DNA from 3 places in the Vibrio sp. B1FLJ16 genome. Region 1 is predicted to be linked to each of the others. Evidence: riboswitches for the same ligand, from Rfam matches in the RefSeq annotation. Region 1 holds a riboswitch; each other region holds the start of a gene.
The links. Region 1 has a riboswitch for thiamine pyrophosphate ahead of thiB (thiamine ABC transporter substrate binding subunit). Riboswitches for the same ligand answer to the same signal wherever they lie in the genome.
Positions count from the first base shown of each region.

Region 2: it holds a riboswitch for thiamine pyrophosphate, as region 1 does, so the genes downstream of both, thiC (phosphomethylpyrimidine synthase ThiC) here and thiB (thiamine ABC transporter substrate binding subunit) in region 1, are expected to answer to the same signal.
Region 3: it holds a riboswitch for thiamine pyrophosphate, as region 1 does, so the genes downstream of both, thiD (bifunctional hydroxymethylpyrimidine kinase/phosphomethylpyrimidine kinase) here and thiB (thiamine ABC transporter substrate binding subunit) in region 1, are expected to answer to the same signal.

Region 1 covers NZ_HG992749.1:314,533-317,659, forward strand. The annotation lists gene mpl (UDP-N-acetylmuramate:L-alanyl-gamma-D-glutamyl-meso-diaminopimelate ligase) at 1-777, shown strand, start outside; gene KHN79_RS01540 (flavin prenyltransferase UbiX) at 784-1,419, shown strand; TPP riboswitch at 1,517-1,663, shown strand; gene thiB (thiamine ABC transporter substrate binding subunit) at 1,727-2,719, shown strand; gene thiP (thiamine/thiamine pyrophosphate ABC transporter permease ThiP) at 2,731-3,127, shown strand, end outside.
Region 2 covers NZ_HG992749.1:3,021,713-3,024,839, reverse strand. The annotation lists gene ilvC (ketol-acid reductoisomerase) at 1-13, shown strand, start outside; gene crcB (fluoride efflux transporter CrcB) at 543-926, shown strand; TPP riboswitch at 988-1,086, shown strand; gene thiC (phosphomethylpyrimidine synthase ThiC) at 1,247-3,127, shown strand, end outside.
Region 3 covers NZ_HG992750.1:122,652-125,778, forward strand. The annotation lists gene KHN79_RS14660 (ABC transporter permease) at 1-233, opposite strand, end outside; gene KHN79_RS14665 (ABC transporter ATP-binding protein) at 226-984, opposite strand; gene thiD (bifunctional hydroxymethylpyrimidine kinase/phosphomethylpyrimidine kinase) at 974-1,843, opposite strand; TPP riboswitch at 1,941-2,048, opposite strand; gene KHN79_RS14675 (TldD/PmbA family protein) at 2,422-3,127, shown strand, end outside.

The sequences.
Region 1 (3,127 bases):
GACGATCTTGAAGCGATTAAGCGGCAGTTCCACCATTTAGTGCGTACTGTTCCGGGGAATGGTCTGATTCTTGCTCCCAAGCAGGATAAGGCGCTGAGTGATGTGCTTGAACGTGGTTGCTGGACAGAAAAGCAGTTTTCAGGTGAAGAGGGAGACTGGCAGGCGCATAAACTGGTTGTCGACGGCTCGAAATTTGAGGTGTCGCTGCAAGGTAAGAAAGTGGGGACCGTCGAGTGGGATTTAGTCGGCGATCATAACGTGGATAATGCGCTGATGGCCGTTGCTGCCGCAAGGCATGTTGGTGTGGCGCCTGAGTTAGCCTGCCAGGCACTTGGTCGCTTTATTAATACCAAGCGCCGACTTGAACTGAAAGGTGAAGAGCAAGGTGTGACCGTCTATGACGATTTTGCTCACCACCCAACCGCTATTGAACTGACCGTAGGTGGCCTGCGCAACAAAGTTGGTGATAAACGCATTCTGGCGGTACTGGAACCTCGTTCCGCGACGATGAAGCGTGGTGTGCATAAGAATACACTGGCCGATTCACTGCACAGTGCAGATGAAGTGTTCTTATTTCAGCCAGACAGCATTGAATGGTCTGTACAGGAAATCGCTGACCAGTGCCCGCAACCGGCCTATGTTGATGCTAACTTAGACCGTTTTGTCGCAAAAATCGTTGAAAGAGCAAAATCCGGAGACCAAATTCTGGTGATGAGTAATGGTGGTTTCGGCGGTATTCACGGTAAACTTCTCGAACAGTTAAAACAAAAAGCTTAATCAGTTATGTCCCACAAAAAACAGCAGCAAAAAAAAGCCATTACGTTAGCACTTACTGGTGCGTCAGGAGCTCCTTATGGTCTTCGGCTTTTGGAGTGTCTGGTTGCTGCGGACTATCACGTGTACGTGTTGATATCGTCTGCTGCGCGCGTTGTCATGGCGACCGAGCATGATCTCAAGCTACCGAGTGGTCCGCAAGCGGCGCAAGAAGCTCTGGTGGCTCACCTGAATTGCAAGCCAGACAATATCACCGTGTGCGGTAAAGATGACTGGTTTTCTCCTGTTGCTTCCGGTTCTGCTGCGCCGAAACAAATGGTAGTTTGCCCGTGCTCGGCAGGCAGTGTCGCGGCGATTGCGCATGGCATGTCGGATAATCTTATCGAGCGTGCCGCTGACGTAGTCATGAAAGAACGTGGTCAGTTACTGCTTGTGGTGCGTGAAACGCCATTCTCGACCCTGCATCTGGAAAACATGCATAAGCTGTCACAGATGGGAGTCACCATCATGCCAGCAGCTCCGGGATTTTATCACCAGCCAAAGAGCATTGAAGATTTAGTCGATTTTATGGTTGCACGTATTCTCGATCATCTTGGCATTGAGCAAGGTCTGGTGCCTCGCTGGGGGTATGATCAGCGTTGCTGAACGAGTTTTGCTGCTAATACAGACTTTTATCTTCAGCAGTACTCATAAATCGCAATGACCTTGCTAGCATCGCAAGGTTATTTGGGGTTACAATCCACGCAACTCATCGGGGAGCAAACCCATTTTGTATTGTGTTTATCAATATGTGGGCGCTGAGACCTAAAGGCTTAACCTAGTTAGGCTGCGGGGACCCGTATTACCTGAACCAGATAATGCTGGCGTAGGAATTGAGTCTGGATATTCGTCATCCCAAATAGCCGCCTCAAACCTGTGCCGCTCACAAATTCCCAGACATGGAGAGCGAGCCGTGAAACCCACTCTAAGCCTGATTGCCCTTGCTGCAATCACAACGACTTCAGCGTTTGCCGCTGACAACACCTTAACCATCTATACGTATGATTCGTTTGCCGCAGATTGGGGACCTGGTCCTAAAATCGAACAGGCTTTTGAAGCCAAGTGCGGTTGTGACGTTAATTTCGTTGCACTGGATGATGGCGTATCGATTCTAAACCGTCTCCGAATGGAGGGCGATAACAGCAAAGCAGATATCGTGTTAGGTCTGGATAACAACTTAATGGCTGAGGCGAAGAAAACAGGCTTGCTGTCAGAACATGATGTCGATACTTCCGGTACCGTGTTGCCAGATGGGTGGAGTGACAAAACGTTTGTACCCTATGACTATGGTTATTTTGCATTTGTTTATAACAAAGACAAACTGACTAACCCGCCTAAAAGCATGAAAGAGCTGGTTGAAGAGCGCAGCGATCTGAAAGTGATTTATCAGGATCCCCGTACTTCTACACCGGGGCAGGGATTGATGCTGTGGATGAAGTCAATCTATGGTGACAATACCTCACAAGCCTGGCAGCAGCTGTCAGCTAAAACCGTGACGGTGACGAAAGGCTGGTCAGAGGCGTATTCGATGTTCCTTAAAGGTGAGTCTGATTTAGTGCTTTCTTACACTACCTCACCTGCTTATCACCTGATCGCAGAAAATGACGCTAAATTTGCTACAGCTGATTTTTCTGAAGGTCACTACATGCAAGTGGAAGTGGCTGCTAAGGTTAAAGGTACCAAAAACCCGAAACTGGCGGACGAGTTCCTCAACTTTATTTTGAGTGATGAGTTCCAGTCAGCTATGCCGACAGGTAACTGGATGTACCCGGTTACCAATGTGGCTCTGCCTGAAGGTTTTGAAACCTTGAGCGTACCAGGTAAGTCACTGAGCTTTACCGCTGATGAAGTGGCAAAAATGCGTAAGACCTGGATTCGTGAGTGGCAAAGCGCCCTGACTTTCTAAGAGCGGTTCTTTTGAATAATGTACCAAAAATAGGAATAGGGGTCGCGATAGTCATCGCGGCCTTTGTTATTTCTGCCTTAAGCGCTTTAGTTTTACAGGCACCGCCTTTAGATGTGTCGGTAATCTGGGATGATCCTTATTATCAGCATGTCACTAAGTTCAGCTTTTATCAGGCTTTTCTGTCTACCTTACTCAGTGTGGGTTTTGCCGTTCCTGTCGCGCATGCACTTTCTCGGCGTACATTTTTTGGCAAGCAGTTGTTACTCAAACTGTTTGCTTCCACTTTAGTATTGCCCGTTCTGGTCGGTGTTTTCGGATTACTGGCGATTTACGGGAACAGCGGTCTGATTGCTCAGTGGTTACAAAGTGTTGATGCCAGGCTGCCATTTTCCATCTATGGCCTGAACG
Region 2 (3,127 bases), 370 kb from region 1:
GGTAGGTGGCTAAATTACTTACTATAAATTTTCATTTTGATGTCGAAGGTGCTCATTTACTACCGTAAACTCTGTGCCTCTCTTAGAATTGAAAACTTAATGCAGCGCATTTTGAAAAAATAATTAATCGCAGTAACTGAACTCCGGGCAGACTGGAGTGATAAATACAAAACAACACAACATCTAATGAAAAGGCTTGGTCGCCGTTGACCAAGCCTTTTTTATTTAATTTGAATGTAATACCAATCGTAGTAAATAACTGATCATTCTAGCTTGCTAAAATACTCGTTAACGTCGTTAAAAATTTTGATTGTAGAATAACTACTTACCAAAAATTTTTGCCTTGTTATCAAGCATTTTTTCCTACGCTATTTCTGATCACTTATTTACTGTGATTGGTATAAATCACCAAAAAGTGACTCCTGTAACTTTTTGAATGTTTTGTCGATAGGGGGAGGTAAATTCGTTGAATTTAAAGTTTGTATTAACGATATTAGGTCGATTTTGATTACAATGTCGCCATAAAGAGTTTGGGGGGAGTTATGGGGCAACTTTATATTTTAGGCTTTATCGCAGTGGGTGGAGCATTTGGTGCGTGTTCTCGTTATCTTGTTTCTGAGCTGTGCGTGTATCTTCTAGGTCGTGGTTTCCCTTATGGTACGCTAACCGTTAACGTTGTCGGTTCTCTTATTATGGGGCTATTAATCGCCGCTTTTGAAAACGAGATGTTAGCTACAGATCCTTGGCGACAAATCATTGGGTTAGGGTTTTTAGGGGCGCTAACTACCTTTTCTACATTCTCTATGGATAACGTTTTATTAATGCAACAGGGTGCCTTTTTCAAAATGGGCTTAAACATTCTTTTGAATGTTACATTGAGTATTTCAGCTGCATGGATTGGCTTCCAGTTAATGATACGTAGCTAGTAAAAGATGACAAAATGTCATCTGATCGGATTGGTTTAATCAATCCGTTTTAATATACTGATTTCACTTGTCGGAGTGCCATAAGGCTGAGACCGTTAATTCGGGATCCGTTGAACCTGATCAGATTAGTATCTGCGAAGGGAACAAGAGAAGATACCTACACCAGATCTGTTCTGGCTAACCTATCAAAACGTCGATTGTTGTTATAGACGAAGCATTCTATCTTGCTATCTATATTTCGACTCCTCTTGTCGCATCTATCCGCCAAGCATTTTTATCCCAATACTTTTTATCTAGCATAACAAGCAAGGAAAAATGCTATGTCGAATCGCAAGCAAGCGAGACTGGAAGCAAAACAGTTTATAGATACTCTTTCGGTACAGCCGTACCCAAATTCAAATAAAGTCTATGTCGAAGGTTCACGCCCGGATATTCGTGTCCCGATGCGTGAGATCTCTTTAGCTGATAGCCTCATCGGTGGCTCTAAAGAGGCGCCTATTTTCGAATCAAATGAGTCAGTACGCGTTTATGACACCTCTGGTGTATACACTGACCCTGATTACTCTATTGATCTTTTCAGCGGCTTACCAAAGCTCAGAGCAGGTTGGATTGAAGAAAGAAACGACACTGAAGTTCTTCAAGATGTTAGCTCTGTTTACGCAAAAGAGCGCTTGGAAGATGATACGTTGGATGAACTGCGTTACGGTAATCTACCTCATATTCGACGTGCTAAGGCGGGACATTGCGTCACTCAACTTCATTACGCACGTAACGGGATTATCACGCCGGAAATGGAATTCATCGCTTTACGTGAGAATATGGGGCGCGCTAGATATCGCGATGAGGCATTAACTCAGCAACATCCGGGCCAAAGCTTCGGCGCTAACCTACCAAAAGACATCACAGCTGAGTTTGTCCGTAAAGAAGTGGCAGAAGGTCGTGCCATTATCCCATCAAATATCAACCACCCAGAATCGGAACCAATGATTATCGGGCGTAACTTCTTAGTAAAAGTGAACGCGAACATTGGTAATTCGTCGGTAACATCTTCAATCGAAGAAGAGGTAGAGAAACTTGTCTGGGCCACGCGCTGGGGTGGGGATACCGTTATGGATCTCTCTACAGGACGTAACATCCACGAGACCCGTGAGTGGATATTACGTAATAGCCCGGTGCCAATTGGTACTGTGCCAATGTATCAGGCGCTAGAAAAAGTAAATGGTATTGCGGAAAATCTAAACTGGGAAGTAATGCGTGACACTTTAATCGAGCAGGCAGAGCAAGGCGTGGATTACTTTACCATTCACGCAGGTTTGTTACTTCGTTATGTCCCGATGACGGCAAAGCGTGTTACTGGTATCGTTTCTCGTGGCGGCTCCATCATTGCTAAATGGTGTTTAGCGCATCATCAGGAGAGTTTCCTTTACACCCACTTCCGCGAAATCTGTGAGATCTGTGCTAAGTATGACGTTGCACTTTCATTAGGTGATGGACTACGTCCTGGCTCAGTCGCAGACGCCAATGACGAAGCACAGTTTGCTGAATTACGTACTCTTGGTGAACTGACTAAGATCGCTTGGGAATATGACGTTCAGGTCATTATCGAAGGCCCTGGTCATATACCAATGCACATGATCAAAGAGAACATGGATCAACAGCTGGAACATTGCCATGAAGCACCATTTTACACGCTGGGTCCGCTGACAACAGATATTGCACCTGGCTATGACCACATTACCTCCGGTATTGGTGCAGCGATGATTGGTTGGTATGGCTGTGCAATGTTGTGTTATGTCACACCTAAAGAACACTTAGGGCTGCCCAACAAGGAGGATGTTAAGACAGGCATGATCACCTACAAGCTGGCTGCACATGCCGCTGACTTGGCAAAAGGGCACCCTGGTGCGCAGGTTCGTGATAATGCGCTATCTAAAGCACGTTTTGAATTCCGTTGGGAAGATCAATTTAACCTCTCACTAGACCCAGACACGGCGCGTGCTTTCCACGACGAAACGTTACCACAAGAATCTGGGAAAGTAGCTCACTTCTGTTCGATGTGCGGCCCTAAATTCTGTTCGATGAAGATTTCTCAGGAAGTCAGAGAGTATGCAAAGGACACTGAACAAGTTGCTGCTGATCAGGCGATTTCTATCAAGATGTTAGATGATCCGCTAGAAGGCATGCGCAGAAAGTCTGAAGAA
Region 3 (3,127 bases), on a different replicon from region 1:
TGCGCGGTTACCCAGGTGTGTACGAGCAATACGTCGTAGCGGGAGAGCAGTCTATTAAGTACATCAACAGGTGCTGGCAAAATGAAACTCGGCATATTGAATGCGACAACTATCAATTGCCACAGACCTAAAATCACAGCGGTACTGATCATCAATCTCAGCACAGGATGAGTGACTCGATCTTTCTTATTGGTGCGTGTCGAGATGGAGTTGTATTGAGTCATATCACTCATAATCTTTTTCCAACTGTTCTAAGATTTCTTGCTGCAACGTGGCAGATTCGCCATTCAGTATGCGAGGTGGTAGAGAGTCAGGAACGATGAGAGATTGAGCCCGTGCTGGCGTACCTTGCAGAATATACAATTGGTGGGCAAGACGAACCGCTTCTTGTGGATCATGAGTAATCAGCACTACAGTTTTTTCTTTGAGCAGAGTGGCGGATAACGTCTGTAGCTTGTGTCTGGTCACAGCGTCGAGCGCAGAGAAGGGCTCGTCCATCAAAACCACGGGTTTGTCTTGCATTAAAGTGCGGGCAAGGGCGACACGCTGGCGCATACCTCCGGAAAGCTGATCGGGTTTCGCAAACACGTAGTCAGCTAAGCCAACTTGTTTCAACAATTGACTAGCGCGCTTACTCTGAGCTGCTGAATTTGAGTTGGGATGAGAAAAGCGAGAACTCAGACAGACGTTATCCGAAACACTGAGCCATGGCAGCAGTAAATCTTGCTGCGCCATGTAGGCGATACGTTGGTGAAGAGCTAACCCATCGGTTGTTGTTAGCTCGCCTTGCCACTCAACTTGGTCATCTAGCAAGCCAGCCAGATAACGCAAAATAGTGGTTTTACCGCAGCCACTGCGCCCTAATATTACTGTCCACTGACCCGAAGGGATCGTCATGTTTAACCTCGCCAGCGTTGGTATCTCGCTGTTGTTGTATCGCAGGCTGACATTAACAAGCTGAATTCCGGCCGTATTAGCAAACATCTTTATCTTTCCCGCAATTAGAGCTTGCGAAGAAGTGGTGAACCGGGCCGTGACCTTTGCCGACATCGAGTTCATCTGCATGGGCGATCGCTTGACAGATATACTGTTTAGCCAAATACACGGCTTTCGGCAGGTCGTATCCTTGTCCAAGGTAAGAAGCAATCGCAGAAGAGAGGGTACAACCTGTGCCATGTGTATTTTGAGTAGGGAAACGCTTGGCGCTAATGAGCTCTGAAGAGTCTTGCATGATCAGTAGGTCGCTACTGTTTTCGTCTTTCTCTAGATGACCACCTTTAAGTAATACTGCTTTAGCGCCCAGCGCACGCAGATCCGCAATCATGTCACTCATTTCATCTTCGGATGTAGGTACAGGCTTTCCTGTTAATGCGGAACCTTCAGGGAGATTGGGGGTGATGATGTCAGCGAGCGGAATGAGCTCGTGTTTTAATGTGTCGATCGCGGAGTGCTCGAGGAGTAAATCTCCGCTGGTGGCCACCATTACCGGATCAATGACTAGATGCTTCGGCTGGTATTGTTTAATTTTGTTCGCAACGACTTTGATTATATTTGCGTCTGCTAGCATGCCGATTTTAACCGCCACGATATTAAGGTCGGTAAACACCGCATCGAGTTGGCTTTCTACGTGCTCAAGTGGGATAGGAAAAATGGCGGAAACGCCTTGAGTATTTTGCGAAGTGATGGCGGTAATGACAGAACAAGCAAAACTGCCTGTCGCAGACATGGCTTTGATGTCTGCCTGAATACCCGCACCACCGCCACTGTCTGATCCTGCGATCGTTAACACGATGGGAACTAGTGAGGATGGCGTCTTGTCTGAATAAGGCTGTGATTGTGTCATGGTCGCTCCTATTACAAGACGTATAGGAACTGACTTTGACCCTTGTAGACAGATCGGTTTTCGGACCCGCTATTGCTAACCTAGGAAATTAGGTGAAGGCTAAGTGCTCATAGTTCCCTACGTCAGTGCTAACTGAATCAGGTTCAACGGGTCTCGAATTTCGATCTCAGCCGACGCGTACTGCGTGGCCCCCCGACTATTTCGCTAGGATGATAGCAGGACAGTTACTCAAGGGGTATGCTTTTTTGAGGGTAATTATTCTTGTGCGTTCATTTATGCGATGCGAGTGTTAGAGTAAGCTTATACCTGATTTGTAACGCACAAATCCTCAGTGCAACCCACTGACGAAAGCGTAGAAACTGGAATTTTTGATAATTAATCGTGGTCTCATTTAGCAAGGATTAGCACAAAACAAGGTTAAAAAACTGTTAAGATTTTACACGTTGCCAATATAACTTTACTGAATTAACAGTGAGTTATTTAACCTGGGCTTAGGTTAAGGAAGTCGGTAAATGTTTGACTATTTCGAGAACAGGTTAATTTGGAAGGCTAAGACGATCATCGAGCAAGGAGACTTCATGCTTAATTCTGTAACAGCGAAGTCAGTGATCGATCATGCTCTATTTTTAGGAGCTGATTTCGCTGAGTTATTCGTTGAACATCATCAAACTAACACCGTCCAGATCGCTTCTGGTGAGGTGGACAAGGTGAATTCAGGTATCGATTTTGGTATCGGGATTCGCCTCTTTTTCGGCCATAAAGTGCTTTATGGCTACACCAACAGCACAGACGAAGCGGAACTTAAACGCGTCACGTCATTGCTCGCTGCGAAAGATAAACGTGAGCAAATTGCATCAGCGGGTGCGCTTAATTTGAATCGCTACCCAGTTCAGCACAGTAGCCGCTTGCCTCTCAGCCAAGACGCTAATCTGGATTCTAAAATCGCGTTCTTGTTGAAAGTTGACCAAGCTGCGCGCGCAGAAAGTGAGTATATCAGCCAGTTTATCGGTAGTGTGCTTCAAAGAGAACAACAGGTAACTATTTTCAATTCAGAAGGCTTACATGTTGACGATACACGTCACTATGTTCGCGTTGCCGGTAACACCGTTGCGCAAAAAGGCAATGAACAATCTTCAGGAATGGAAGGTCCGGGCGCTCTAGCTGGCTGGGAGTTCAGTGAACAGCTGGATGCTAAAGAGCTAGGTCAGACTATCGCACAACAAGCTTTGGTTAAGCTTGGCGCGGATGCGTGTCCATCAGGTGAAATGCCAGTGGTAATTGGTA